DNA from 2 places in the Clostridium sp. 29_15 genome. Region 1 is predicted to be linked to the other one. Evidence: riboswitches for the same ligand, from Rfam matches in the RefSeq annotation. Region 1 holds a riboswitch; the other holds the start of a gene.

What was found. A riboswitch is a leader RNA that binds a small molecule or an ion and turns the genes downstream of it on or off. The one in region 1 is predicted to bind S-adenosylmethionine.
Region 2: it holds a riboswitch for S-adenosylmethionine, as region 1 does, so the genes downstream of both, metK (methionine adenosyltransferase) here and BHW04_RS01985 (methionine ABC transporter ATP-binding protein) in region 1, are expected to answer to the same signal.

What each region holds. Positions count from the first base shown of each region.
Region 1 is NZ_MNRT01000016.1:11,486-27,345, forward strand. Features, by position in the region: gene BHW04_RS01935 (ATP-binding protein) at 1-238, shown strand, start outside; gene BHW04_RS01940 (ABC transporter permease) at 333-1,277, shown strand; gene BHW04_RS01945 (iron chelate uptake ABC transporter family permease subunit) at 1,277-2,245, shown strand; gene BHW04_RS01950 (iron ABC transporter ATP-binding protein) at 2,283-3,038, shown strand; gene BHW04_RS01955 (siderophore ABC transporter substrate-binding protein) at 3,126-4,073, shown strand; gene BHW04_RS01960 (HAD family hydrolase) at 4,221-4,871, shown strand; gene BHW04_RS01965 (stage V sporulation protein D) at 5,001-7,217, shown strand; gene ftsW (putative lipid II flippase FtsW) at 7,266-8,417, shown strand; gene BHW04_RS01975 (cation:dicarboxylate symporter family transporter) at 8,533-9,906, shown strand; gene BHW04_RS01980 (RrF2 family transcriptional regulator) at 9,971-10,399, shown strand; SAM riboswitch class I at 10,490-10,695, shown strand; gene BHW04_RS01985 (methionine ABC transporter ATP-binding protein) at 10,790-11,755, shown strand; gene BHW04_RS01990 (methionine ABC transporter permease) at 11,755-12,393, shown strand; gene BHW04_RS01995 (MetQ/NlpA family ABC transporter substrate-binding protein) at 12,410-13,222, shown strand; gene BHW04_RS02000 (N-acetylmuramoyl-L-alanine amidase family protein) at 13,505-14,188, shown strand; gene BHW04_RS02005 (ATP-dependent metallopeptidase FtsH/Yme1/Tma family protein) at 14,230-15,860, opposite strand, start outside.
Region 2 is NZ_MNRT01000043.1:114,278-130,137, reverse strand. Features, by position in the region: gene BHW04_RS11990 (F0F1 ATP synthase subunit delta) at 1-508, shown strand, start outside; gene atpA (F0F1 ATP synthase subunit alpha) at 519-2,033, shown strand; gene atpG (ATP synthase F1 subunit gamma) at 2,071-2,919, shown strand; gene atpD (F0F1 ATP synthase subunit beta) at 2,935-4,329, shown strand; gene atpC (ATP synthase F1 subunit epsilon) at 4,341-4,742, shown strand; gene BHW04_RS11965 (hypothetical protein) at 4,914-5,555, shown strand; gene murA (UDP-N-acetylglucosamine 1-carboxyvinyltransferase) at 5,576-6,841, shown strand; gene spoIID (stage II sporulation protein D) at 7,041-8,090, shown strand; gene BHW04_RS11950 (M23 family metallopeptidase) at 8,230-9,036, shown strand; gene spoIIID (sporulation transcriptional regulator SpoIIID) at 9,119-9,370, shown strand; gene mreB (rod shape-determining protein MreB) at 9,465-10,499, shown strand; gene yyaC (spore protease YyaC) at 10,549-11,064, opposite strand; tRNA gene BHW04_RS11930 (tRNA-Tyr) at 11,362-11,446, shown strand; tRNA gene BHW04_RS11925 (tRNA-Thr) at 11,473-11,547, shown strand; tRNA gene BHW04_RS11920 (tRNA-Tyr) at 11,553-11,637, shown strand; tRNA gene BHW04_RS11915 (tRNA-Val) at 11,663-11,738, shown strand; tRNA gene BHW04_RS11910 (tRNA-Tyr) at 11,825-11,909, shown strand; SAM riboswitch class I at 12,030-12,201, shown strand; gene metK (methionine adenosyltransferase) at 12,302-13,477, shown strand; gene recD2 (SF1B family DNA helicase RecD2) at 13,581-15,815, shown strand; gene BHW04_RS11895 (hypothetical protein) at 15,840-15,860, shown strand, end outside.

The sequences.
Region 1 (15,860 bases):
AACTATTGAAGAAGCTGAACTTAAAAAAGTATTTGATGCTTTTTATAGAGTTGATAAATCGAGAAATAGAAAGACTGGTGGAACAGGGCTTGGTTTATATATAGTAAAAACTATTTTTGATAAAAATAAAAATATTAAATATAATATGAATTCAAAAGAAAATTCTGTAGAGTTTTCGATAGAATTCCAAAAAGCAGCCATTATTAGAAAAAATGGTTGTTTTTTTATGTTTTTGTAAAAATAATGTTGACAAAAATACTATGATATTGTATTATACTGAAGTAGATGATAATGATTATCAATATATATATAAATAAAATGCGGAGGATAAAATGAAAAAAAGATATTTAGCAATAGCTTTAGTAATATTATCGTTTATTTCGTTGTTTATAGGAGTAAGCAATATAAGTATTAAAGACATATTAGCTGGTGACAGCAGTAAGGTGCAGATAATTTTAATAAGTAGATTGCCAAGGCTTATCAGTATAATAATTGCTGGTATGGGACTAAGTATAAGTGGTCTTATAATGCAGCAGATAAGTAGAAATAAGTTTACATCACCTACAACGGCAGGGACTATGGATTCAGCTAAAATGGGCTTGATGTTTGCTATGTTATTTATGCCAAAGGCAGGAGTAATATCAAAAGCTATTTTTTCATTTGTCTTTGCATTATTAGGATCTTTAATATTTATGACCATATTAAAAAAGTTAAAAGTAAAGAATATAATCTTTGTACCTTTAGTAGGTATGATGTTTGGAAATCTTTTTAGCTCCATAACATCATTTATATCTTACTATAAAGATATGAATCAATCATTAAATGCATGGTTTCAAGGAAGCTTTTCTACTGTAATGAAGGGAAATTATGAGTTGCTTTATTTATGTATACCAGCAATTATATTAGCTTTTATATATGCAAACAAGTTTACAATTGCAGGAATGGGAGAGAGTTTTGCTACCAATTTAGGCTTAAATCATGAAAGAATAGTAAATATAGGATTGATATTAGTTTCAGCAGTATCAGCACTAACGTTAGTTATGGTTGGTAATATTCCTTTCTTAGGACTTATTGTTCCTAATCTAGTAAGTATATCTAAAGGAGACAATCTAAAAAATTCGCTAGTTGAGACATGCCTTTTTGGAGGAAGTTTTGTACTTCTATGTGACATAATTGGAAGATTTATTATTGCTCCATATGAAGTTTCAATTGGACTTACTGTAGGAGTTATAGGTAGTGCGATGTTCTTATACTTAGTTATGAGGAGGAAAAAATAATGCAAATTAGCAGGGACAAAAAAGCAAAAAATCAGATAATTGTATTATTAATACTTACAATAATAGCATCTATAGTTTTTGTTGTTATTGGTATGAATAAAAATAATATGGATTATCTTTTATCAAAAAGAATTCCAAAGCTCATAGCAATATCTTTAAGTGGTGGAGCAATTGCATTTTCATCAATCATATTTCAGACAATATGCAATAATAGAATTTTGACACCTAGTGTATTGGGGTTAGACTCAGTATATAGCTTTATACAAACCATAGTTGTTTTTGCATTTGGTAGTACAAGTATTGTAATGACCAATAAAAATTTAAATTTTATTTTATCGTTAATAGGAATGTTGATTATTTCAACTTTACTATATAAGTTTGTTTTTGGAAGAAATAATAATGGAATAATGCATTTATTATTAGTGGGATTAATATTGGGAACATTTTTTAGCAGTCTTACATCATTTATGCAAGTGATTATTGATCCTAATGAGTATTTAACATTACAAAGTAAGCTTATAGCAAGTTTTAATAATGTAAATACTGATATAATTATTTTATGTATTCTGATAATTTTATGTATACTTCCTTTTATATATGATGAATTAAAACTACTTGATGTGATGGCATTGGGAAAAGAACAAGCTATAAATTTAGGGGTAAACTATGATAAAGTTATGAAAAAGCTTTTAATAGTAGTTGCTGTTATGACAGCAATGTCTACAGCATTAGTAGGACCATTAACATTCTTAGGACTTATAGTTGTAAATGTAACATATCAAATAGTGAAAAGTTTTAAACATAAATATTTAATTATTACTTCAATATTAATAAGTGTTTGTAGCATAATAGTGGGACTTATATTTGTTGAAAGAATATTTAGATTCACTACAACATTAGGAGTAATAATAAACTTTATAGGAGGATTATATTTCTTATATCTATTGCTTAAAGAATCAAAACTTTAGAGAATAAGAAAAATTTTTAAAGTAAGGGAGAATCGCTATGATAGAAGTAAGAAATTTAACTAAAAAATATGGAAATACAAAAGTAGTTGATAATGTATCTTTAAACATAGAAAAGGGAAAGATGATTTCGTTAATTGGACCAAATGGTGCAGGTAAAAGTACGGTTTTATCAATGATAACAAGATTAATGGATATGGATGAAGGACAAGTTATTATAGATGATGTTGAATTATCTAAATGGGATAATAGAGAACTTTCAAAAAGAATTTCAATATTAAAACAAGCAAATGATGTTAATTTACGTTTAACAATAAGAGAACTTGTTGAGTTTGGAAGATTTCCACATTCTCAAGGTAATATAACAGAAGTAGATAATGAGTTTATAGATAAAGCCATTAAATATATGCAGCTTGAAGATATTGAGCATAGATATTTAGATGAGTTAAGTGGTGGACAAAAACAAAGGGCGTATATAGCAATGGTAATTGCACAAGACACAGAATATATATTTCTAGATGAACCATTAAATAATTTAGATATGAAGCATTGTGTACAAATGATGAAGGTTATTAGAGGGCTTGTAGATGATTTAGGAAAAACAGTAGTTACTGTGTTACATGATATTAATTTTGCATCATGCTATTCAGATATAATTGTAGCTTTAAAAAATGGAAAAATGTATAAGCAAGGTGAAACTTTATCCATCATTAATAATGAAGTATTAGAAGATTTATATAATACAGAATTTAAAATACAAGATATTGAAGATAAAAAAATATGTATTTATTTCTAAAAAATAAGCCTTGCTTATTTTTTAAAAGAATTTATTGATAATGAAATTCATTATAAAATATTAAAGTTAATTTTAGGAGGAATAATAATGAATAAAAAAGTTTTAGCAATAGTTGCAGCAGCGGCTGTAGTAATAGCTGGAGGAGCATATTTACTTAAGGGGAATAAAGTAGAAAGTAAATATAGTGAAGGAGCTATAGAGGTTACACATAAATTAGGAACTACTGTTTTAAATGAAGCACCTAAAAATGTAGTAGTATTAGACTTTGGAGCATTAGACGTACTTAGTGAAATGGATGTAAATATAGTTGGTTTACCTAAATCAGGAACTTTACCTGAATATTTAGAAGAGTTTTCAGGAGAACAATATACTAATGTTGGTAGTGTAAAAGAACCAGATTTAGAGGCCATTAATGAATTAAATCCAGACTTAATTGTAATGGCTGGAAGAATGTCTGATTATTATGAAGAATTTTCTGAAATAGCACCAACTGTATATGTAGAAAGTGATGGTGCAGATTATATAAATAGTTTTAATAAAACGGCAACAATGTTTGGTGATATATTTGATAAAGAAGAAAAAGCTACAGAAATAATTGAAGAAGTAGCACAAAAAGTTAAAGAAGCGAATGCTGAAATAGCAAAGAAAGATATTAATGCATCAATAATAATGGTTAATGGAAGAAATATCAGTGCTTATGGTGCAAAATCAAGATTTGCACTTATTCACAATGAATTAGGAATTAAAGCAGCAGATGAAAATATTGATGACTCTACACATGGACAAGAAGTTACATTTGAATATTTAGTTGAAAAAAATCCAGGATATATATTTGTAATTGACAGAAATTCAATTACAGGTTCTAAAGACATAACAGCTCAGTCAATTATTGAAAATGAATTAACAAAACAAACAGATGCTTATAAAAATGGAAATATAGTGTATTTAAATTCAGTTAACTGGTATACAGTATCAGGTGGATATACTTCAACTTTAAATATGATAGAAGAAGTTTTATCAGCAGTAAAAGCATAATATAAATATAAAAAGTCTTTGCAATTAATAGCAAAGACTTTTTATAATATAAAGATATATATGTAAAAATTACATTTGTTGAGTTATAGATTTATTTAAATATTTATGAGATAATGAATAGAAAAATATTATATAAAAGGTGATCTAATGTATAAGGTAGCAATTTTTGATTTAGATGGGACGTTATTAAACACTTTGAAAGATTTGGCTGATGCTTGTAATTTTGCCTTAAGGTCGCATGGCTTTTCAGAACATCAAATTGATGAATATAAATATTTTCTTGGAAATGGAGTATATAAGCTAGTGGAAAGAGCATTGCCAATGGATAAAAAAGATGGTGAAACGGTAGATAAAGTTTTAACAGAATTTAAAAAATACTATGAAAAGCATAAGAGTGATTTTACTAAGCCATATGATGGTATAGAAGAATTATTAATAGCTTTAAAAGAAATAGGAATAAAAACAGCAGTTGTTTCCAATAAACCACATGAATTTGCAGTTGAAATAGTAGAAAGATATTTTGGTAAATCTTTTGATATAGTTTTTGGAAAGAGAGAAGGATACTTGGCAAAGCCAGATCCAACAACTGTAATAGAGACATTAAATCATTTTAAATGTAAAAAAGAAGAAGCAGTTTATATTGGAGATTCCGATGTTGATATGTTTACAGGAAAAAATGCCGGTCTTTTTTCCATTGGTGTTGCGTGGGGATTTAGAGGTGCTAGAGAATTATCTGCTGCTGGGGCAAATAAAATAGTATATACTTCAGAAGAATTATTAAGTGAAATTATCAAATAGTATTAAAGTTAAGGTAGGTACATTAATATAACAGTAGTAAATAAAAATGTAGATTATAAACAATTTTTATTAAAAATAAAGGGTAAACAATAATGTATAATTTTTTATTAATATTATAGAGGTAGAAAAATGAATAAATTAAGAAAGAAAAAAAGGAAAAAAATAAAGCCTTTTGAGTTAAAAAAAATCAATGAACAGTCCATTGATAGATTAATACTTGTAGGCATATCTATAGGTGTAGTAATAGTAGTTTTACTTTTAAGAATGTTATATCTTACTATTATAAAGGGTTCAGAGTTAGCAGAGAAAGCTGAAACAGAATGGAAATCAGAAATGAATTTAACGGCTATGAGAGGTAATATAGTAGATAGAAATGGTTCTATTCTAGTTACATCAACTAATGTTTATAGAATTGAAGTAGATATGGATACATTAAGAGCATATGTTGATGATGAAAAAACCACTATAGAGAAAGTATCTGCCAATATAGCTGAAGCGATAGGTACTTCCTATGATAATATTTATAAAAAGCTCAGTGATAAAGAAAATAAATTTATAATTTTATCTAAAGGACTTGAAAAAGATGCTATAGATAAGGTAAAAGCTTTAGAAATTGCTGGGTTAGTTTATTATGATGAAATAGAAAGATATTATCCTAATGGTAATTATTTATCTCAAGTTTTAGGTACAATCAATTCAGAAGGTGTAGGATTAACAGGATTAGAGCTTCAATATGATGATTATTTAAGTGGACTATCAGGAATACGTATAGGAGGTATTGATGCTTATTCTAATGATCTTCCATTTGTAAGTGGAAAACAAACTAATGCAATAAATGGGAAGGACATTGTTACTACCATTGATGAAAATCTTCAATATTATGCAGAACTTGTAGCTAAAGAAGGCCTTGAAACACATAAAGCAAAGCGAGTATCCATAACAATAATGAATCCTAATAATGGAGAAATATTAGCTATGGCAAATGCACCAGGATATGATCCCAATAGCCCATATGAAGAATATGAAAACTTTGAAGGAGACACTGAAAATGATAAAATTCAAAATATGTGGAGAAATTCTATTGTAAGTGATACTTATGAACCAGGATCTACATTTAAAATAATTACCATGGCTGCTGCTATGGAAGAAGGATTAATTCATGATGATGATGTGTTTGTTTGTAATGGAAGTAAGACCTTTGGAGATGTTCAGGTTCATTGTTGGAACTTGTCAGGGCATGGTGCACAAACAGCAGCAGAAATACTTAAAAATTCATGTAATGTTGGATTTATGGAATTAGGTGCAAGATTAGGTGCTGAAAAGTTAAATGAGTATATTAAAAAATTAGGTTTTGGGAGTATTACAGGAATAGATTTACCAGGTGAAGCAGAAGGTATTGTGAAAAGTACCAATAGTATCAGTGATATTGATTTAGCAACAATAGCATTTGGACAAACTAATACATTAAATGCTCTTCAGCTTTTAACAGCAGTTAATGCAGTTGCTAATGGTGGAACTTTAATACAGCCTCATATTGTAAAAGAAATAACTCATAAAGATTCTAATGGAAATACTATTGTTGATAAGACAATAGAAGGAAAGAGTACAGAAAATGTGCTTTCAGAGAAAACATCCGCAACTTTAAGAGAGTATCTTGAAAGGACTGCTACACAAGATGCTGGAGCAGGGACTTTTGTCCAAGGATACGATATTGGAGGAAAAACAGGAACAGCTCAAAAGGTTGATCCAACTACAGGAGCATATTCAGCTGATAAATATATTGCATCAATGGTTGCAATGACACCAGTAGATGATCCTCAATTAACGGTATATATATCAGTTGATGAGCCAAGTACAGGTGTGTATTATGGTGGACAAGTAGCATCACCACTGATGAAAAAATTATTTTCTTATATATTCTCATATATTGAGTCTCCGACAGGTAAAGCTAGTTACTCAATTTCAAAAGATGTAGTTATACCTGAAATAAGAGGAAAATCAGTAGAAGAGGCTAAAACTATTTTAGAAGAAAATGATTTAGGATGTGAAGTTGAGGGAGAGGGAAATACTATTGTTTCTATAAACCCATATCCAGGAACTACTGTAAAAGCTGGTTCAAAGATAAAATTAACAGCATCTGCTAAATCTTCAATAGACAATAAAATAATTATGCCAGATCTTGCTGGAACAACAGTGGAATTTGCCATTAACCTTTTAGATAATTTAGGACTTCAATATGAATATGAAGGAAGTGGAAAAGTTGTTGAGCAGAGTATTTCTAGCGGAGAATTAATAAGTAGTGGTACAAAAGTGAAATTAGTATTTAAGGAAGAATCTGAATATTAGTGGAGGAAATAAGTGAAGGAGAAGAAAGCTAAAAAAAGAAGTAAGAAAATAAGCAGAAAAAAAAGCAAGAAGGGTATTGGTGATTTAGTAATATTCTGGACAATAGTTGTTTTAGTGGCAATTGGTTTTATAATGATATTTTCATCAAGTTCCTATTCAGCATATTTTGAATATAATGGCGATAGATATAAAATTGTTAAAAAGCAAATTTTATGGACAATTATAGGATTTGTTTCAATGTATATCACTATGAATTTTAATTATCATTATTATAAAAAATTAGCCAAACCAATATATATAAGTGTTTTTCTACTTTTGTTAGGTGTTATGGTAGGAGCAAAGCTAGGATTTACTAGCTTAGTTCCTAATATAAAAGGAGCTACAAGATGGATACATTTAGGACCACTATCAATACAACCTTCAGAGTTATCTAAATATGCTATTGTTATAGCATTAGCAACATTAATGGATAAGAGAAAAAGTAAAATAGTAGACTTTAAATCTGGAGTATTAGTCTATTTGGGTGTAGGAGCATTTATGGCAGGGTTAGTATTGTTACAAAATAGTTTAAGTGTTACCATAATAATAATGGCAGTGACACTTATAATGATTTATGTGGCAGGAGGAAAGTTTAGTCATGTATTTACTGTTGGTGTAATGGGAGTAATAGGAGCTATAGGTTTTATATTTAGTACATCATTTAGAAGAGCTAGATTTTTAAACTTTCTTGACCCTTGGCAAGATGCAACTGATGTTGGGTACCAACTTATACACTCTTTATATGCCATAGGATCAGGTGGATTTTTTGGTGTGGGGTTAGGTCAATCTAAGCAAAAAGCACTATATATTCCAGAACCATATAATGATTTTATTTTTTCAATTATAGTTGAGGAGACAGGATTTTTAGGTGGTATGCTGATAATAGCATTATTTATTGTATTAATTGCTGCTGGTATTAATGTAGCAATTAAAGCAAAAGATATGTATGGTAGACTTTTATCCACCGGGATAATATCAGTTGTGGCAATACAGCTTATAATAAATGTTGCAGTTGTAACTGGTAGTATGCCAGTTACAGGAATTCCAATGCCTTTCATAAGCTATGGAGGTACTTCTATGGTGTTTATTATGGCAGCAATGGGTATACTACTTAATATATCGAAAGTAAGTAAGAGTTTAGAAAAAAATGAATTGGCATAAAAAACTGTAGTAAGGCAAATAATATTGCCATACTGCAGTTTTTTTATATTGACAATAATATATTATATAAAATATACTAAAACGGTAGGAATACTAAGAAATGATGGAGGAGAATATGGAAAGTACGTTTTTAAGTGAATTTTTATTTATAACTGATATAAAAACCATAGCATTTATTGCGATTTTAGTGGCAATATTTATTTTAGTTAGGAAAATGGAGAAGAAGAAGATTAAATTCTCTACAAGGATGATTTCTGCTATGGGTATAGGTCTTGTGTTAGGATTTATTATTCAGTTAGTAGCGGGATTTCCAGAAAAGCCGTCTTCAGTAAGATGGATTGAGGAAGTTAGCAAATGGTATGGACTAGTTGGTAATGGATTTATGGATCTTTTAAAGATGCTAGTTGTACCTTTAATATTTGTATCTATAATAAGAGTTATTATAAACATGAAAGATGGTGTAAATTTAGGGAAGCTTACATCAAAATCATTATTAGTTTTATTAGGAACAACAACCCTTGCTACAATAGTAGGATTAGTTGTAGGAAATTTATTTAACTTAGGAGTGGGAGAAGTAGTAGCAACATCTAATACAGATATTAGAGAAATAACTTCTATAGTGGATACCATAAGAGGATTATTGCCTTCTAATCCAGTACAAGCAATGGCTGAAGGGAATATAGTTGCAGTTGTTATCTTTGCAGCATTTATAGGAACTTCTATGAAGAGATTAAATAAAAAATATAGTGATGTTATTAAACCAGCTTGGGATTTAGTTGAAGCATCTTATAAAATAATAACAAGTGTGGCAATGACAGTAATTAAATTTATGCCATATGCTGTAGTAGCTTTATTAGCAAATACAATAGCAGCTAGAGGTGTAAGTGCAATTTTAGGAGTAGTTGATTTCATTATTGCCTTATATGTAAGTGTGGCTATAATGTTTATAATTCATTTAATTATTATAGCTTTAAATGGATTAAATCCAATTAAATATGTAAAAAATGTTATGGAGCCTTTAATATTAGCTTTTACGTCAAGATCAAGTTTAGGTACTCTTCCAGTAACAATTGAAACTTTAACAGAAAAAGCAGGAGTTGATAATGGTGTTGCTAGCTTTGTAGGAAGTTTGGGATCGAATGCAGGAATGAATGGTTGTGCAGCAATATATCCAGCTCTAATGGCAATTACCGTAGCTAATATGTCAGGAACACCAATGGATTTTAGTTTCTATGGAATGTTATTAGTTATTATAGTAATAAGTTCTTTAGGAATAGCTGGACTTCCAGGAACAGCTACTATGGCAGTATCAGTAGTTATATCTGGTATGGGAATGGGATCATACTTCCCTCTATTAGGAGGAATAATAGCAATTGATCCTATATTAGATATGGGAAGAACAATGCTTAATGTAAATGGTACTATGGTTACAGCTGTAACTGTAGCAAATTCATTTGGTGATATAGATAAAGATAAATTTAATGAATAATTAGAATCAAAAGTCTTTGTAATTTATATTACAAGGGCTTTTACTATAGGAATGGTGATTTTAAATGATAATTTCAAGTAAAGGAAAATACGGATTAGTAGCTTTAATGGATATTTGTTTGTATTCAGGAAGTGAAGCTGTTACGCTAAAAAGTGTTTCGAAAAGGCAGAATATTTCTGAAAGGTATTTAGAACAAATTTTTTCTATACTTAGAAAAGGTGGTATAATAACATCTAAAAAAGGAGCACAAGGTGGATATTTTTTAGCTAGAACTGCAGCAGATATAACTGTAGGTGAAATTTTAAATATTTTAGAAGGAGATTTGAAAATAGTATCTCCCAGTGAAGAGAGAAATGATATAGAATGTTTTATGCAGAAGAATATTTGGAATAATATTAATAGGCAAATAGAGGAATACTTCAATTCAGTAACTTTAGAGGCGCTAGTAAAAGACTATATAGAAGGAAAAATTGCCATAATGTATTATATTTAAGCTTGCTATAAAAAATATAAAAAAATATTGACATATATGTTTAAATAATTTATCATTTAAGCATAAAGTTTTATGAAAATTAAATATCGAATCTTATCAAGAGTGGTGGAGGGACTGGCCCTGTGAAACCCAGCAACCTATTTTTAATTGAAAATTAAAAGTTTATGATTATGTATAAAAGTCTTAAGGGACTTTTTTACAATCGTATTTTATAGAAACTTAAGAGAATTTTTATAATTAAGTATCAATTGAATTTGTGGTGCTAATTCCTGCAGCTTTTAGCTGATAGATGAGAGAATGAATGAGTAATGTTTTTAACGTGCTGGATTTATTCTCCAGTACGTTTTTTTGTTTTACAGTAAGTAAAGTAGACGATAGGTGGGGATAACTATGATTAAATTAACGAGCGTAAAGAAGAATTTTGGTCATGTAGAGGTGTTAAAGGATATTTCAATTGAGATAAATGAAGGTGAAATTTATGGGCTTATAGGGCACAGTGGAGCTGGTAAATCAACCTTGCTTAGATGTATAAATGGTTTAGAGAGCTATGATGATGGCTCAGTAAATGTTATGGGCAAGGAAATTAAAAATTTAAATAAAAATGAATTAAGAGCCTTTAGAAAAGACTTAGGAATGATCTTTCAAAACTTTAATTTGCTAAATCGAAAGACTGTCTATAAAAATATAGCATTACCTTTAGAAGTATGGAACTATGATAAAGATAAGATTAAAGACAGAGTGTTGGAGCTACTAAAATTAGTTGATTTAGAAGATAAGGTAAATAGTAAACCAGGGCAATTAAGTGGTGGACAAAAGCAGAGAGTAGCTATAGCTAGAGCCCTTGCTTTAAATCCTAAAATTCTTTTATGTGATGAAGCTACATCAGCTTTAGACCCTAAAACAACAAAAGATATTTTAGCTTTATTAAACAAGATAAATAAAGAGTTAGGAATAACCATTGTAGTGGTTACTCATCAAATGGAAGTTGTAAAAGAGATATGTGAAAAGGTAGCGTTACTTGAAGATGGAATATTGGTTGCTAAAGGTGCTGTGGAAGAAGTATTCTTAAAACCAGGAATATCCATAAAGAAATTTTTAGGTGAAGAAGAAAATGATACATTACCAACAAGTGGAGTAAATATAAGAATTTTATTTCCAAGCAAATGTTCTGAAAGTGCAATTATAACTAGGATGGCAAGAGAACTAGAAATAGATTTTTCTATAGTTGGAGGAAAACTTGAAAAATTCAGGGAGGATGTATTAGGAAGTTTGGTAATTAATATTGATAAAAGTCAAAAAGATATGGTTTTATCATACTTAGAAGATAAAGATATTATTTTGGAGGTGCTAAAGTAATGGATGATATAATATTAAAAGCATTTAATGAAACAGTATTTATGACATTTTATTCAACAATATTCTCAGTGATTTTTGGTTTTATCTTAGCTGTAATATTGACAATTTCAGCAGAAGATGGTTTAAGGCCTAATAAGGTTGTCTATAAAATCCTTGATGTGATAATAAACATATTAAGAAGTTTTCCATTTATTATTTTGATGGTATTTATAATTCCGTTAACTAGAGCTATAGTGGGAACTTCCATTGGCAAAGAAGCAGCCATTGTTCCATTAACCTTTGCTGCAGCACCTTTTGTAGCAAGAATTATCGAATCATCACTTAGAGAAGTAGATAAAGGAGTTATTGAAGCAGCAAAATCTTTTGGAGCATCAGATTTTCAAATTATTTTTAAGGTTATGTTAAAAGAAGCAGTGCCTTCTATAGTGTCAGGACTTACTCTTACAATTATTAGCATTATAGGGTATTCAGCAATGGCAGGAACAGTTGGTGGGGGAGGACTTGGTTATTTAGCGGTTAGCTATGGTTATCAAAGATTCCAAAAAGATGTGATGATTATAACAGTAATAATATTGATAATAATAGTACAAGCGTTACAAATGCTAGGTAATTATTTATATAAAAAGTTAAACAAATAATTTAGGAGGAATTAATATGAAGAAAAAATCAATTTTATCACTAGCACTAGCAGGTGTTTTAACAATGGGGTTAATTGGGTGTGGCAGCAAAAATACAGCAGATGATAAGACTATAAAAATAGGAGTAACACCAGTACCGCATAGGGAAATTGTTGAGCATGTAATACCAGCATTAGAGGAAAAGGGATACACAGTAGAAATTGTGGAATTTTCAGATTATGTTCAACCAAATACATCATTAGAAGATGGTGCATTAGATGCTAACTATTTTCAAACTTTAGCTTATTTAGAAGAATTTAATAAAAAAAATGGTACTCATCTAGTAAGTGCATCAGAAATACATGTGGAGCCAATGGGCGCATATTCATATAAATATAAAAGTATTGATGATATAGAAGATGGTGCAACAGTAGCGATACCTAATGATCCAAGTAATGAGGCTAGAGCACTTAATGTATTAGTTTCAGCAGGACTTATAAAGGTTAAAGATGGAGAGCTTATTACGGTGGCAGATATAACTGAAAATCCAAAGAATTTACAATTTAAAGAATTAGAAGCAGCTCAGTTACCTAGAGCACTTGATGATATTGATATAGCAGTTATTAATGGAAACTATGCTTTAGATGCTGATTTAGATGTAACAAAGGATGCTTTATTTGTTGAAGATGAAAATTCACAAGAAATGAAAGCTAGAAGAAATGTATTAGCTATTAAAGAAGGAAATGAAAGTAGTGAAAAAATTAAAGATTTAATAGAAGTTTTAACTTCAGATGATGTTAGAACATTTATAGAAAAGCAATATAAAGGTGCAGTAGTACCAGTATTCTAAATAAGAAATTTTATATTTCCTCCTAAAGGGGCTAAAATTAAGGAGGATTAATAAGAAATCTGCTAATCATCAATGGAAAAAAGATGGTTTAGAAAAATAAAAAACAGTAATAAATATAAGCAATAAATATAGGGAAACGTATATGTAAACAGCATGCAAAGCATGCTGTTTTAATTTGTGTTTAAATATTTACATCAGTATATTTTCTTAGCTAAAATGACACAAGATTATATAAAATAAAATATAGTATAATGAGATTTTTTTGTATAAGGAGATAAAGTTATGTCATTATGGGGATTATATCCATTTGGTGGAGGAGCTGAAATAGGACACATAGGAGCATATGGCGAAAGGGAGAGTACTATTGCATTAGAAGCAGTATTAGAGGCTCAAAGGCATTTGGAGAGAAATGGGGAAAAAACTATAATTACAAGGGAAATGGATGAGTATATAAGTGCCAGTAAGAGAAAGGGTATAATAAAAGATAGTGAAATAGAAATATTAGTTATTTTTCGCATGAACAGTAGTGATGATATAAACATAAAAGGTGTAAAAGTAGCTTATGTAAATAGAACAGGTGATATGGAATATTTAGCACAACTTATAAAGTGTGAAATACAAAGTGAGTTAAATACAGCAGATTGTGGAGTAATAAATGAAAGTAATTTATATAAGGATATTAATTGCAATGCAGTAATTGTTTATGGTGAGTACATTAGCAATATTAAAGTTATGGAGAATTTTGATAGTAAAAAATATGGTTATATGGTGGCTAAAGCATGCTTAGCATATAAGGATAAGGTGCTTTTAAGCAGTGAAAGAATGGTTCCTAAAAAAATGCAGAAAAGAGCCTATAGAGTATGTGTAGGATATTATAAGGATTATGATTCAGCAATGGATAAAGTTTTACAACTTAATGAAGATGGTGTAAAAGATGCTTATGTAGTACCTTATGAAGGAAATTAAATAATAGAAAATTAATGAAGGAATTCCTGGAGGAATTCCTTTTAAATAGTATTCTTAAAGTTTTCAATTTCTTCTTCATGAAGAGTTTCATTTTCTAAAAGTAGAAGAGCTAGCTTATCAAGAGATGATTTATTATTATTTAATAAATCTATAGTCTCCTGATATAAATTATTTATAAGAAGTTTTGCTTCTTCCACAATTATATTACCATAGCCTGATGTAAGATTACCTAGGTTGGATATTTTTAATAGCCCTAAACTTTCACCCATACCATATTCAGCAATCATAGCAATGGCAATATCAGTTACTTGCCCTAAATCTCCTTGAGCACCAGTTGAAATCTGACTTTTATTAAAAATAAGTTCCTCAGAAGCTCTACCACCTAAAAGAACCATTATTTTTGATTTTAAATAATTAATTCGTTGATAGCTACTATCTTGAGGAATGGTGATTGTATAGCCACCAGCACCTTTAGTAGTAGGGATTATACTTATCTTTGAGATAGTTTCTTCAGGTAGTACAATTAACGATACTAGTGCATGACCTGCTTCATGATATGCTGTTAATAATAAATCTTCCTTCTTCAAATGTGAACGTTCTTTCTTGTTAGCTCCAGCTAGTACAAGGGAGAAAGCATCATTTATTTCATTGGAAGTAATGGAGCCTTTATTTCGTTTAGCAGCTAGAATGGCAGCTTCGTTTATTAAACTTTCTAGTTTGGCACCAGAAAAATAAGCTGTTTTCTTAGCTAGGCTTTCTATATTTATTGTTTCATGAGGTTTATTTTTTAGGTAAAGATTTAATATTTGTTCACGTGCTTTCAAATCAGGAAGTGATACCTCCACATGCCTATCAAAACGTCCAGGTCTTAATAAAGCAGAATCTAAAGTGTCTAACCTATTGGTAGCAGCTATTACAATTATTCCATCAGAATCATTAAAACCTGACATTTCAGTAAGTAGTGCATTTAAAGTCTGATCACGTTCATCATTACCTGTAGAAGAAGCATTTCCACCAGATCTTGTTTTGCCTATAGCATCGATTTCGTCGATAAAAATAACAGCTTTTCCATGAGATTTAGCTTTTTTAAATAGGCTTCTTATTCTACTGGCTCCTACACCAGCATAAACTTGTATAAAGTCTGAGCCGCTTAAAGCATAAAATGGTACACCAGCTTCACCAGCTACAGCTTTTGCTAAAAGCGTTTTCCCTGTACCAGGAAGGCCATAGAGAATAATTCCTTTAGGCATTTTTGCTCCATAAGAGCTATATTTTTCAGGTGTTTTTAAAAAGTCTACGATATCATTTAAACTTTCTTTAGCTTCAGCATTTCCTGCTACTTTACTAAAGTCATAGCTATTTAAATCTTTATTGCTAAAATCCTGTAGATTTAACTCACCAAAGGATGATTTTGACGTAAAGCCTTTGTTGACTTTAAGAAACACTATGGCAAAAATTGATATTATCAAAATAGTTGCTGGTATAGTTTTGCTAAGAGGAGCAACAGGTTCTTCTACAACATCTATATTATTAAGTAGTAAATTTTCTTTAAAATTTTCAGAATTAGGATTATCTGTTAGGTAAGTGTATCCATCTTTTAAAGTAACTAAAATCTTTGATGATGAATTAAAGGATACCTGTGAAATTTCCTCGTTATTTAAATCTTCAAGAA
Region 2 (15,860 bases), on a different contig from region 1:
TGCCCTTTATGAAGTTGCAGAAGAAAAGGGAAAGGTGCAAGAGTATTTAAATGATTTAAGAGAAATTTGTGACCTTATAGATAATAATAAAGATTTTTACGAGGTAGTTAAGCATCCTCAAATAAGTACAAAGCAAAAAAAGAAAACTTTTATAAATATTTTTAAAGGTAATATTGATGAAGAGCTTTTATCATTTTTATTAATATTAATAGAAAAGGATAGAATACTATTCTTAAGAGAAAAGCTTAATGAAATGGAAAAAATCGACCTTGAAAGAAAGAATACTTATAGAGGAATAGTAAAGACTACAGAACCTTTAAGTGAAGAGCAGTATAATAATTTAATTACAAAGCTTGAAAAGAAATATAATAAGAAAATTATTTTACAACAAGTTATTGATTCAAGCATTCTAGGTGGAATATATGTAAGAGTTAATAATGAAGTAATGGATGGCACTGTAAAATTAAGATTAGAAGAATTAAAGAAATTAATGGTTAGTGCAGAATAGAGGTGATGGTATGAATATTAAACCAGAAGAAATTACATCAATTATAAAAAAAGAAATTCAAAGATATGGTGCACAGATTCAAACCATAGACTCTGGTACAATAATTCAGATCGGTGATGGTATAGCAAGAGTATACGGTTTGGATGATTGTATGCAAGGTGAACTTTTAGAGTTCCCTAATGGCGTATTTGGTATGGCATTAAATCTTGAACAAGATAATGTAGGATGTGTACTTCTTGGATCAGAAGAAGGAATAAAAGAAGGGGATATAGTAAAAAGAACTAATAAAATAGTTGAAGTCCCTGTTGGTGAAGGAATGCTTGGAAGAGTAGTTAATTCATTAGGTGAAGAAATAGATGGTAAAGGACCAATAATAACTAATGAAACTAGACCAATAGAAGTTCCAGCACCAAGTATAATCGATAGACAATCTGTTAAAGAACCATTACAAACAGGTATTAAGGCTATTGATTCAATGATTCCAATTGGAAAAGGTCAAAGAGAGTTAATAATAGGTGATAGACAGACTGGTAAGACAGCAATTGCTATCGATACTATATTAAATCAAAAGGGAAAAGATGTTATTTGCATATATGTTGCTATAGGGCAAAAACAATCAACAGTTGCTCATATTGTTAACACATTAGAAACTATGGGAGCTTTAGATTATTCAATAGTAGTAGCAGCCACTGCTTCTGAAAGTGCGCCACTACAATATTTAGCACCATATGCTGGATGTAGTATTGGAGAATACTTTATGCATCAAGGGAAAGATGTTCTTATAATATATGATGATTTATCTAAGCATGCAGTAGCATATAGAACAATGTCACTATTACTTAGAAGACCACCAGGAAGAGAAGCATATCCAGGAGATGTTTTCTATATTCATTCAAGATTATTAGAAAGAGCTGCAAGGCTTTCAGATGAATTAGGTGGAGGTTCATTAACTGCACTTCCAATAATAGAAACATTAGCTGGAGATGTTACAGCATATATTCCAACAAATGTTATTTCTATAACTGATGGACAGATATTCCTTGAAACTGGATTATTCTTAGCAGGTCAAAGACCAGCTGTTAATGCAGGTATTTCAGTATCAAGAGTTGGTGGTAATGCTCAAATAAAAGCAATGAAACAAGTTTCAGGTACTTTAAGATTAGAGCTTGCACAGTTTAGAGAATTAGAAGCTTTTACTCAATTTGGATCAGATTTAGATTCTGACTCAAAGAGAAGACTTGAAAAAGGTAAGAGAATTGTAGAAGTATTAAAACAAGATCAATACAATCCAATGGATGTAGAAAAAGAAATACTTATTCTTTATGCAGTAGTTAATGATTTCTTATCTGATATAGATGTTTCAGATATAAGAAAGTTTGAAGCTGAATTCTTAGAATATGCTGATACTCATTATAGAGATTTATTAAAAGAAATAGTAGAAGTGGGAGCATTGACTGATGAAATAAAAGTCAAAATTGAAAACTCTATTTTAGAATTTAAAAAAATATTTTTACAAAATGCATAGCTTTAAATAGCTATGCAATTCTTTAGGAGGTAGAACTGTGGGAGCAGCGGGACTTATAGAAATAAAAAGAAGATTAAAGTCTGTTGAAAGTACTAGAAAAATTACCAAAGCTATGGGACTTGTTGCCACTTCTAAACTAAGAAAAGTAAGAAATGAGCTTGCAAATAATGAAAAATACAACGAGCTATGCAAAGATATAGTTGATGTTGTAGTTTCAAATCTTCCAGAAGGATATGAATCAATATATTGCACAGAAAGAAAAGGCGATAAATTGTATATTGTATTAACTTCAGATACAGGGCTATGTGGAGGATATAATAATAATGTTATAGCATATCTTAAGGAAGTTTTAGATAATGAAAGTGGAACTGAAAAAATAGTACTAGTTGGAAGTAAAGGTTTATCATATATGAGCAAATATAGCTTGAATACTTTTAATGAATATGTATCTATTCCAGATATTCCAACTATATCAGAGATTAATAAAATATATAATGAAGCAATATATCTATATAAGCAAGGTGAGGTATCTGAGGTTAATATAGTATATACAAAATTTATATCGCCAATGAAACAAGAACCTATATTAATTAAGATGTTGCCTTTTGAAGTTAATAGTAGTAAAAAGGAAGACTACTTAATCGAACCAGATTTTGAAGAGGTTTTAAATAATTCAATTGATACTTATTTAAAGAGTCAATTACAAAATTGTATGCTTCATGCTAAAGCCAGTGAACAAAGTTCTAGAATGACAGCTATGGATGGAGCTACAGAAAATGCTAGTGATATAATCAATAATTTAAATATAAAATATAACAGAATAAGGCAATCAGTTATTACACAAGAAATTAGTGAAATAGTTGGTGGGGCTGAAGCTCAAAAGTAACAGGGAGGTAGACAAATGGCTGAAGAAAAAATAGGAAAAGTTGTTCAGGTTATAGGACCTGTAGTAGATATAAAATTTGATTCAGATTCATTGCCTAATATATATAATGAAATAAAAATAGATATGGGTGATCATGTTTTAGCTGTTGAAGTTGAACAGCATATGGGAGATGACATAGTTAGAACTATAGCCATGGAATCTACAGATGGATTAAAGAGAGGGGTTAAAGCTGTTGATACAGGTAAACCAATTTCTGTACCAGTAGGGAAAAATGTATTAGGAAGATTATTTAATGTATTAGGAAATCCAATTGATAATTGCGGTCCAGTAGAAAGTCAAGAGTATTATCCAATACATAGACCAGCTCCAAGTTTTAAGGAACAATCTTTAGAGCCAGAAATGTTCGAAACAGGTATCAAAGTTATAGATTTAATTGCTCCATATCAAAAAGGTGGAAAAATAGGGCTGTTTGGAGGAGCTGGTGTTGGTAAGACAGTATTAATCCAAGAGCTTATTAACAATATAGCCAAAGAACATGGTGGATTATCTGTATTCACTGGTGTTGGAGAAAGATCTAGAGAAGGTAATGATTTATATCATGAAATGATGGATTCAGGAGTTATCAATAAGACTGCTCTTGTATTTGGGCAAATGAATGAATCTCCAGGGGCTAGAATGAGAGTTTCTTTAACAGGACTTACAATGGCAGAATATTTTAGAGATCAAGGTCAAGACGTATTATTATTTATAGATAACATATTTAGATTTACACAAGCAGGTTCAGAAGTTTCTGCGCTTCTTGGAAGAATTCCATCAGCTGTTGGTTATCAACCAACATTAGCAACTGAAATGGGAGCACTTGAAGAAAGAATTACTTCAACTAAGGATGGATCAATTACATCTGTTCAAGCAGTATATGTACCGGCAGATGACTTAACAGACCCAGCTCCAGCTACAACATTTACTCACTTAGATGCTACTACAGTATTATCAAGATCTATATCTGAACTTGGTATATATCCAGCAGTTGATCCTCTTGAATCTTCTTCAAGAATATTAGATCCAAGAATTGTTGGAAAAGAGCATTATGAAGTAGCTATACAAGTAAAACATATCTTAGAAAGATATAAGGAACTTCAAGATATAATTGCTATATTAGGTATTGATGAATTATCTGATGAAGATAAGGCAATTGTTAATAGAGCAAGAAAAGTTCAAAGATTTTTATCACAACCATTTACAGTTGGTGAACAATTTACAGGTATGCCTGGTAAATATGTGTCTATAAAAGAAACTATAAGAGGATTTAAAGAAATATTAGAAGGAAAGCACGACGACTTACCTGAATCAGCATTCTTATTTGCAGGAACCATCGAAGATGTTATACAAAAAGCTAATAAGATGAAGTAGGAGATATAACTATGAGTAATACAATTAAATTAAATATTATAGCTCCAGGAAGAAGTCTAATTACTGAGGAAATTATTTCTTTAATTACAGAAAATTCATCAGGGCAAATAGAATTTATGAGAGGGCATGCACCTATTATAAGTAGTACTATACCTACCATTAGTAGAATTAAAACTGCTGATGGTGCAGAAAAGAAAATATTTACTGCTACAGGGATAGTAAGAGTTAAAGATAATATAATTGATTTTTGTGTTGATTCAATGAATTATAAAGAAGAAATAGATTTAAGACGAGCTGAAGAATCGAAAGAAAGAGCGGAAAAACGACTTAAACAAAAAGAAAATATTGATATCTTGAGAGCTGAAAAATCTTTAGCAAGAGCTATTGCAAGAATAACATTAGCCCAAGGTTAATAAAAAAGACTACCTAAAATATAAAATAGGTAGTCTTTTTTATTATTAAATCCTTGCTTTTTGTAGAATAGTAACAATTTTAGAGATTTTTTAATATATTATAATATATTAAATTTGTATAAAAAAATAATATATGGACAATAATTTTAGAGGAAGGGTGGGAGATAATATATGAAAAAAATCCTTATTATATTTCTTGGAATCTTTTCTCTATTAATTATTAATGGAAGATATTGTTTAGCAAAACAAGATGTAGATAGTTTTTCTGCCATTGAAAATGCAATGTCGCAAGAGTTTGACATAGTAGAAAATGGGGTAAAGTTTCAGTATTGTACTAATTTATCAGAAAATCAGGAAAACGAAAGAATAGAAAATTGCATAATGAATAAATATGGAGTAGATATAGTAGATAAGGGAAATAATATTAAAGCTGAGATTAAAAATGTTGAGATAGACATAAGTATATACAGTATAGATAATAAAACAAAGGTAGAAATAGTATTGATAAATAAGGATAGTTCTGTGAAAACAGAAAGTTTATTAGATATTGCAAAAGAAATAAGAAGCAATGAGTATATTGGCACAAGAATTTTTCAATTTATAAAATACAGAACAAAATATAGTGCTGAAAGTATTCCTAAAAGTATAATTGAAAATAGTAAACAAGATACCATAAGATCCTTAGAAATTAATAATGGAAGAGTAAGTAACATTGTTATGAATGATGATAAAAGTATTAATGTTGCACAAGTTAATTATAATTCAGGATCATATTTAATTATTGGTACTCCAACAATTTTCATAACATACTAACAATAAATATGGAGGATAATATGGAAAAGATTATAGTTAAAGGTGGGAAGAGGCTTCAAGGGGAAGTTGATATAAGCGTTGCTAAAAATTCAGTTTTACCTATAATAGTAGCAACAATACTAAATCCAACTCCAATAGTAATAAAAAATGTACCAATATTAGAAGATGTAACTGTATTAATAAATTTATTAAGAGAATTGGAATGTGAAGTAAATTTTTCACAGATAACAGGTGATTTAATTATAGATACATCTAATTTGAAAGAAGTGGATGCTAATAGTGAGCTTATAAGAAAAATGAGAGCATCCTTTTTAATTATGGGTCCAATGCTTTCAAGATTTGGCAGGTGTAAAATATCTATGCCAGGTGGATGTAATATAGGAAGTCGTCCAATAGATCTTCATCTAAAGGGATTTAAGTGCTTAGGAATAGATTCAGAGATTGGATATGGCTATGTAGAATCAAAAGTTAAAAAAATAGTAGGAAACAGAGTTTACTTAGATTTTCCGTCTGTAGGAGCTACAGAAAATATAATGATGAGTGCTGTTTTGGCAGAAGGAAAAACAATAATAGAAAATGCAGCAGAGGAACCAGAAATATGGGATTTAGCACGGTTTTTAAATAGCATGGGAGCTAGAATAACTGGTGCTGGATTTGGAAGAATTACAATAGAAGGTGTTAAAAGTTTAAGGAAGCCTGAACCGTTCACTCCTATTTTTGATAGAATTGAAGCAGGTACTTTTATGGTTGCTGCCGCTATAACTAATAGTAAGCTTACTATTAATGGAGTTAATGAACAGCATTTAATGCCTAATATAGAAAAGTTAAAAGAGTGTGGAGTGCATTGTATTGTGGAAGGAAATAGAATGATTGTTGATGGAACTGGTGAGAAAAAGCCTGTAGATATAAAGACAATGCCTTATCCAGGATTTCCTACAGATATGCAACCACAAATGATGGTTTTATTATCTATGACTCCAGGAGTAAGTGTTATTACTGAGACTGTATTTGAAAATAGGTTTATGCACGTTAGTGAATTGGGAAGAATGGGAGCAAATATCAAAATAGATGGTAAAGTTGCTATAGTTGAAGGTGTCAGCCAACTTACTGGATGTAATGTAAAAGCTACAGATTTAAGGGCTGGAGCAGCCATGATTTTGGCTGGACTTGTGGCTAATGGTCAGACGGAAATTGGCGAAGTTTATCATATAGATAGAGGATATACTAATATAGAAGAAAAATTCATTAAGCTTGGTGCTAACATTGAAAGAGTGACAATTCAATAATGGCTTTCTTAAACTAGGATTTATATCAAAATTAACAGTATTTAAGTTTGATATAAATCCTAGTTTATTTTTGCTATAAATTAATAGGTAGTTATAGTACGTCTAGTATTTTCAACTACTTTAAAAAAGTATTATTTTTAATTTTTAATACATATATTTATTTAGAGTAGGAGGAAGAAGGAGGGCAAACAAAACTTTTATGGCAAAACAATTGAAAGGTATATTATTTACTACTTTAGCTATTATAGTATTTATGATTGCTATGCCAATTTTTATTATGAAGCCTAAGGTAAGTGCTAAGATAAGTACCAATGATGTAGAAAAAATAACTGATACAAATGAAGTAGTGGAGGCTAGCACAAAACAAAATAATAATATAATAATGAAAGGTAATGAAACCATTAGGGTATATATAACTGAAACAGGAGAAATTGAAGAAGTTAACTTAGAGGATTATATATGTGGTGTCGTTTCTAATGAGATGCCAGCTAATTTTGAAAAAGAAGCATTAAAAGCACAAGCTGTTACTGCTAGGACATATCTGGCCAGTAAAAAACTTAATAGATGTACCCTTCATGAAGGGATAGATATTTGCGATTCAACCCATTGTCAAGTATACACATCAAAAGAAAAGCGGTTGGAAAAATGGGATGCAGATTATGCAAATGAGTATTGGAATAAAATAAAGGAAGCAGTAGACGAGACAAGTGGACAAGTTTTAAGTTATGAAGGGGAACTTGTATTATATCCACAGTTCTTTTCCACAAGTTCAGGGCAAACTGAAAACTCAGAAGATGTATATTTAGGAGAAATACCATATTTAAGGTCTGTTGCAAGTACAGGAGAGGAATCAGCACCTAAATATACCAGTGATAAGACCTTGAAGATAAGTGATTTTGTCTATTTATTAAATTCAAATTTCACTAATTTAAATGTAACAGTAGAAAATATTAAAAATAATTTTAACATAAAGTCAAGCAGTGCAGCAGGCGGAGTAATAAAGCTAAATATCAATAATGTAGAAATAAGAGGTGTAGATTTTAGAAAAGCTTTGTCATTAAACTCAACTAATTTCACTTACGAATTCAATGGTGATTATATAACCTTTCATTGTAAAGGGTATGGGCACGGAGTAGGTATGAGTCAATGGGGAGCAAATGCAATGGCTAAGAATGGAAGCAATTATGAGGAAATACTTAAGCATTATTATACTGGTGTTGAAATAACAAACTTAGAATTAACAGAATAGTGATAATGTATAAAAGGGTCTTTTGAGATATTTCAAAGGACCCTTTTGTCATATTAAAGGGAAATTTGTTATACGGAAATGTTGTCTAAATTGAATTAATTCAATGAAAACGGTAAGACTACAAAAAGGAGGTGTTGATATGAACAGTAACAACAGTGATAAAGTTAAAAACTTTTTTAGAAAGGAGGGTTTTTACTTTGTTTTATTTATTTGCTTGTGTGTTATAGCAACTGTTGCTGTATTTACCATAAATAGAAATAGTACAGCAAATAAGAATAATAGTGCTGAAAAGAATTTAAGTTTAAATGTTGAGGAGAATACTTCATTAGAACCATCAGAAAGTGCAAATAATGAAAAGATTCAAAATGCAGAGAGAGCTGAAAGCAATTCAAGCAATGTTACTAATAATGAAGTAGCAGAGTCTGTAAATGAAGAAGAGACTTCAACTGTTTCAGAAGCTGATAGTGAAGTTGCAGATATAGCTGAATCAGGAGATGCGGCAGTGATGTCTGGAAGTGAAAATGGAATTGTTTTTTCATTACCCTTAGAAGCAACTGTAAGTAGAACTTTTGGTGAAATGATTGAAGTGAAAAAGACTGATGAAGAACAAATAATAATGACTAGAAGAGGTGTAGATTTACAAGCACCTATTGGAAGTGTTGTTAAGTGTGCTGCAGAAGGTCAAGTTAAAGAAGTGGGAAGCAATAGTGAAGATGGTAATTATATAGTTGTTGCACATGCAAATGGATTAAAAACAAAATATGCTAACTTGGATCCTGAAGTATATGTCTCAGAAGGAGATATGGTAACTGAAGGACAAGAACTTGGAATAATAGGAAATAGTTCTTTAGTATTCACATCTGATATATGCGGTGATGTTTTAAATCTTCAAGTTGAAGATTCTAACGGAAAGTCAGTAGATCCATCAAGTTATTTTAATTTTTAAATGTAAATTTTCATAAATCTTCACTGGCCATTAGTTTGGCTAGTGAAGGTATGATTGTTTTATTAAAAAAGGAGGTAGTAATTTGAAAGATTATATAGAAGAAAGAGTATTAGAAGTAGCTAAGTATATATTAGATTCAAAGGCTACAATTAGAAAGACCGCAAAGGTGTTTGGAGTAAGCAAGAGTACAATTCATAAGGATATGACAGAGAGACTTCCTAAGATTAATCCAGCTATAGCAGAACAGACACATTCTGTATTGGAACTTAATAAATCAGAACGACACATAAGAGGTGGAAAAGCTACCAAAATGAAGTATAAAGCTATTGAATGATAACTTTATTATATATATAATGGTGTATAAAGGTAATTTTTGTTGAAAAATGATTATTTTTAAATTGTTATGTATATAATAGGAGTGAAATTTAATGTGGTTTTGGAGAAAAAGTGCAGACTTAGGAATTGATTTAGGTACTGCAACGGTATTGGTTTATGTGAAAGGTAAGGGTGTAATATTAAAAGAACCTTCAGTGGTTGCTATTAATAAAGTTAATAATAAGATTTTAGCAGTAGGTGAAGAAGCTCGTAATATGATAGGAAGAACACCAGGAAATATTGTAGCGGTAAGACCTTTAAAAGATGGTGTTATATCTGATTATGACATAACTGAAAAAATGCTAAAGGAATTCATAAAAAAAGCATGTGGGGGTAAGAAAATTATAGCTCCTAAAGTAATGGTATGTATACCTTCACAAGCTACAGAAGTTGAAAAGAGAGCAGTAATTGATGCTACTAAAAATTCAGGTGCTAAGGAAGTGCATTTAATAGAAGAACCATTATCTGCAGCTATTGGAGCTGGCATAGATATAACCAAGCCTGATGGTAATATGATAGTAGATATAGGTGGTGGAACTACCGATATAGCTGTTATTTCTCTAGGTGGAGTTGTAATAAGAAAATCAATTAAATCAGCTGGTGATAGATTTGATGAGGCTATAGTAAAATATGTTAGATTAAAGCATAGAATCATGATAGGTGAAAAAACTGCTGAAGATCTAAAGATTAATATAGGTTGTGCATATAAAGATGCAAGAGAAAGTTCTTATATAATGAAGGGAAGAAACCTAGTAACTGGATTGCCTGATCAAGTGGAAATTACATCTGAAGAAATAAGAGAAGCACTTGAAGAACCTGTTGGCCTAATAGTGGACGGGGTTAAATCTATATTAGAAAAAACTCCACCAGAATTAGCGTCAGATATAATTGAAAAAGGAATAATAATGACTGGCGGAGGTTCATTATTATATGGATTAGATAAACTTATCGAAGTTAACACTGGATTAAATGTAAAAATAGCTGAAAATTCAGTGGAAGCAGTAGTAGAAGGAACAGGTCAAGTTTTAAATTATATTAATAAATTACAATTTGATGATAGTGGAAATGAAATATCTTTAATTGAGTAGTACAAAAGCTAGGCTAAACCTAGCTTTTCTTTTGATATATAGTAAATATTTATTTGGAATAAGATTGGATTAATCCATTTGATATTACTTTAGCCATTTCAAATATTAAGTTTAAACGTATACTCCTGGAAGTGAAAAATTCTGAATTATCACTAGAATCTATAATTCCAATAATGGATACATCGCCAACATCAGGTAACATTTTGCCAACACCTTTTCCAGGGTGAATGGGAAAGTCACGCACATGAATTTCTCCAATGGAATTAGCATCACCTAAACAAGCATCTATACCAATAATTGTTGAATAGGGATATATTCTTTTAATTTCATAGATGCTTTTCTCAAGATTAAGTGCGTGTATAGGATCGGCTAAAGTACCATATATAGGAATAGGAAAACTATTTTCCTTAAGTAATGTGCCAACAAGAGGGCCAAGACAATCTCCAATACATTTATCGGTACCAATACAAACAATAATGGTTTGTGGTTTAATATATTTTTTTAAAAATTCAGCAATTTTCATGGAGGCTGAATTTGAATTATAATTTATTTTAAGTTTTTGCAAAAGAATCCCCCCTCTCACAATAAATATATATGAATATTTTTTACTTAATATAATTCAATAACATAAATAACTTTTTAGCATTATCTGATAATTAAAATAAAAATAGATATAGAAGTTTAGGGAGTAAAAATGAGTAAAAAAGAGAAAAATAGAATAAAAACTTCGATAAATAGCTATAAATTACTTAAATGACGAAATATGAAGTTGCAATATGTAATAAAAACATATATACTAATCATTGTCAGTTTAGCAAGTAGTTGCCGAAAGACAAAGTGTTAATAAAGAAATTTATTAAATGGGGGAGTTCCCGAGAGGCCAAAGGGGGCAGACTGTAAATCTGTTACGTTTCGTTTCGATGGTTCGAATCCGTCCTCCCCCACCATTCCACCATTTAAAAATATAATATACGCTGGCATGGCTCAACGGTAGAGCAGCTGACTTGTAATCAGCAGGTTGTAGGTTCGATTCCTATTGCCAGCTCCACAAATGGGGGAGTTCCCGAGAGGCCAAAGGGGGCAGACTGTAAATCTGTTACGTTTCGTTTCGATGGTTCGAATCCGTCCTCCCCCACCATTTATAATTTAATTTAGAATAATATGGAAGCATAGCTCAGCTGGGAGAGCATCTGCCTTACAAGCAGAGGGTCACAGGTTCGATCCCTGTTGTTTCCACCATTTAAAAATATAATATACGCTGGCATGGCTCAACGGTAGAGCAGCTGACTTGTAATCAGCAGGTTGTAGGTTCCAGCTCCACAAATGGAGGAGTTCCCGAGAGGCCAAAGGGGGCAGACTGTAAATCTGTTACGTTTCGTTTCGATGGTTCGAATCCGTCCTCCTCCACCATGACTTGACACCAATTTTGATACAATGAATATTAAAATTGGTGTTTATTTTCTTTGAAATAGATATTGACATAATTTGGGGATAATGTTATAATTGATTGAAAATTAAACATGATATTAATTCTTATCAAGAGAGGTGGAGGGAAAGGGCCCTGTGAAACCCGGCAACCTATTTAGGAGTGAAGAATGGAGAATTAAAAATGAAAAATTATAGTAATTTTACATTTTAAATTTTGTACTTTACATTTTTAGGTGTGGTGCCAATTCCTGCAAGAAATTTTGCAAGATAAGAAAAGACCTTATGAATATAGGCTCTTCTTATTGAAGAGTTTTTTTTATTGTTTTTAATTGCTTAGAATTAATATCATGCCTAGAAGAGAGGAGCTAAGCATAATGAGAAAATTATTTACATCAGAATCAGTTACAGAAGGGCATCCAGATAAGATTTGTGATCAAATATCAGATGCAGTATTAGACAACATATTAGCAAAGGATCCAAATGCAAGAGTTGCTTGTGAAACAACAGTAACTACAGGAATGGTACTAGTTATGGGGGAAATTTCAACTAACTGTTATGTTGATATTCCTAAAGTAGTTAGAGATACTATAAAAGAAATTGGATATGATAGAGCAAAATATGGATTCGACTGCGATACTTGTTCAGTATTATCATCAATAGATGAACAATCTAGTGATATAGCTATGGGAGTTGATGAAGCTCTTGAAGCGAAACAAGGAAATAAAGATGATGTTGAAGCAGTTGGTGCTGGAGATCAAGGAATGATGTTTGGTTATGCAACTAATGAAACAGAAGAATTTATGCCATTACCAATAATAACTGCCCATAAGTTAGCTAGAAGACTTACAGAAGTAAGAAAGAATGGTACATTAAGCTATTTAAGACCTGATGGAAAGACTCAAGTAACTGTTGAATATGATGGAAATAATGTTGTAAGAATAGATACAGTAGTAATATCAACACAACATGATGAAAAAGTTTCACAAGAACAAATAAGAAGAGATTTAATGGAGCATGTAATAAAGTCTGTTATTCCAGCAGAATTATTAGATGAAGAAACAAAATATTTCATTAATCCAACAGGAAGATTCGTTGTTGGTGGACCACAAGGTGATAGTGGATTAACAGGTAGAAAGATTATAGTAGATACTTATGGAGGAAGTGGAAGACACGGTGGTGGTGCTTTCTCAGGAAAAGATCCAACTAAAGTAGATAGATCAGCTGCATATGCTGCAAGGTGGGTTGCCAAGAATTTAGTAGCAGCAGGAGTTGCAGATAAAATAGAAATACAATTAGCTTATGCAATAGGTGTAGCTAAGCCAGTATCTATATCAGTAGAAACTTTTGGAACAGGTAAAATAAATGATGATGAAATTGTATCAATAGTAGAAAAGGTATTTGATTTAAGACCAGGTGCAATTATCAGAGATTTAGGATTAAGAAGACCTATCTATAAGCAAACAGCTGCTTATGGACATTTTGGAAGACATGATTTAAATCTTCCATGGGAACAATTAAATAAAGTTGGAGAAATCAAAAGATTTCTTTAATTAGTACAAGGGTGGGGTGTGTTTTTCATAATCCACCTTTTCTTGTTATTATGATATAATAATATAATTACAAGAGAGAACTTTGGAAGGGTTGGAAATATAGATGGAATCACTAGTATTAGAAGGTTCAGTGGAAGCTATTATATTTAAAAGTGAAGATACAGGATATACTGTTGCGAAGATTACAGCTAATAAAGAACTAATAACAATTGTAGGTGTAATGCCTCTACTACAAGAAGGGCAACAAATTGAAGTTAAAGGGACGTTTATTCAGCATAAGCAATTTGGAAGACAGTTTAGTATAGAAGAATATAAAGAAAAATTACCTTCATCATCAAAAGAAATAGAGAAGTATTTAAGTACAGGGATTATACATGGAATAGGACCAGTAACAGCTAAAAAAATAGTAAAGGCATTTGGTAAGGATACTTTACATATTCTTGATAATAATATTGAGAGATTAAAAGAAATTGAAGGAATTGGTGAAAAGAAATTTAACATAATATATGAGTCTTATATTGAAACAAAGGATTTAAAAGATATAATGATATTTTTTCAAAAACATGGAATTACGGTAAACCAATGCTTAAAGATATATAAAAAGTTTGGGGCAGATTCAATAAATAAAGTATCAATCAATCCATATATATTAAATGATGAAATATCAGGTATTGGATTTTTGACAGCTGATAAAATTGCTAAGGAATTTGGTGTTGAAGATACATCTTCCTTTAGAATACAAAGTGGTATAAGATATGTTTTAAATAACTTTTCTGCCATGGGAAATACATATATGCCAAAGGATAAGCTAATTCAAGAATGTCAGAAGGTATTGGCTGTAAGTAAAGAAATTATTGAAGAAAATATATATAACTGCGTCCTTGAAGAAAAGTTGAAGATTGAAAAAATTAAAGATATAGAAGCTGTATATTCTCTACCATATTATTATTGTGAATTGGGAGTAACGAATAAAATAATAACTTTATGTATAGAAAATTTCCAGACCATAAATACTGATGTAGAATTTGAAGTTAGTACATTTGAAAAGAAAAATAACATTAAATTTGCTCCATCACAAAAGAAAGCCATACTGGGAGCTTTTGAAAATGGTATAGAAATAATAACAGGTGGACCTGGAACAGGTAAAACCACTATAATAAAATGTATAATTGAAATATATGAAAATAGTGGTATGAAGGTTCTTTTAGCAGCACCTACAGGAAGAGCTGCTAAAAGAATGAGTGAGTCTACAGAAAGAGAAGCAAAAACAATTCATAGGCTTTTAGAGATGGGAGTAAGTTATGAGGAAAACTCTTTTTTTTGTAAAGGGGAAAGTGAGCCTTTAGAAGCAGATGTGATTATTATAGATGAAGCATCGATGATAGATATAATGCTGATGAATAGTCTTTTAAAAGCTATAAAGTTAGGAACAAGGGTAATAATAGTGGGGGATGTGGATCAGTTGCCATCTGTAGGACCAGGAAATGTTCTTAGGGATTTAATCAACAGTAAGTTTATCAATGTTGTAAGATTAAAGGAAATATTTAGGCAAGGAAAAGAAAGTATGATAATAGTCAATGCCCATAAGATTAATAATGGAGAAATGCCCTATTTAAATAAAAAAGGAGGTGATTTTTTCTTTGATGCTAGAGATGAAGTTGAAAATATTTTAAGTACTGTCCTTGATTTAGTAAATAGAAGGCTTCCATCATTTAATACAAAGTGGAGCAAAATTTGGGATATACAAGTTTTATCTCCTACAAGAAAAGGTATTTTAGGTGTTGATAATTTGAATAATGAAATACAAGCAATATTAAATCCAAGTTGCAAAGATAAGAAGGAAAAGCAGGTAAGAGATATAGTTTTCAGAGAAGGCGACAAGGTTATGCAAATAAAGAATAATTACTCTCTTGAATGGCATAGAATTGGTGGAGATGGTGAAAATAAAGGTGTAGGTGTTTTCAATGGAGATATGGGATATATTGAAACCATAGATGAAGAAAGAAAGGTTTTAAGTGTAGTCTTTGATGATGAAAGAAGAGTTGTATATGAATTTATGTTTTTAGATGAATTAGAATTAGCATATGCAATTACTATACATAAGAGCCAAGGAAGTGAATTTAAAGTTGTAGTTATGCCAACATTTATGGGGTCAGCATTTTTGATGAATAGGAATATACTGTATACTGGTATAACAAGAGCAAAAGAGTTAGTGGTTGTTGTTGGAAATCAAAAATCTCTTCAATATATGGTTAATAATACTAATAATATGAAGAGATATTCTTCATTGAAAGAAAGAATAATGGATATAACGATAGATAAGAATATGATTGAGTAGGTTAGAAAAAGAGGTATTTGATAAGTGAATTATAAAGAGTTGAGT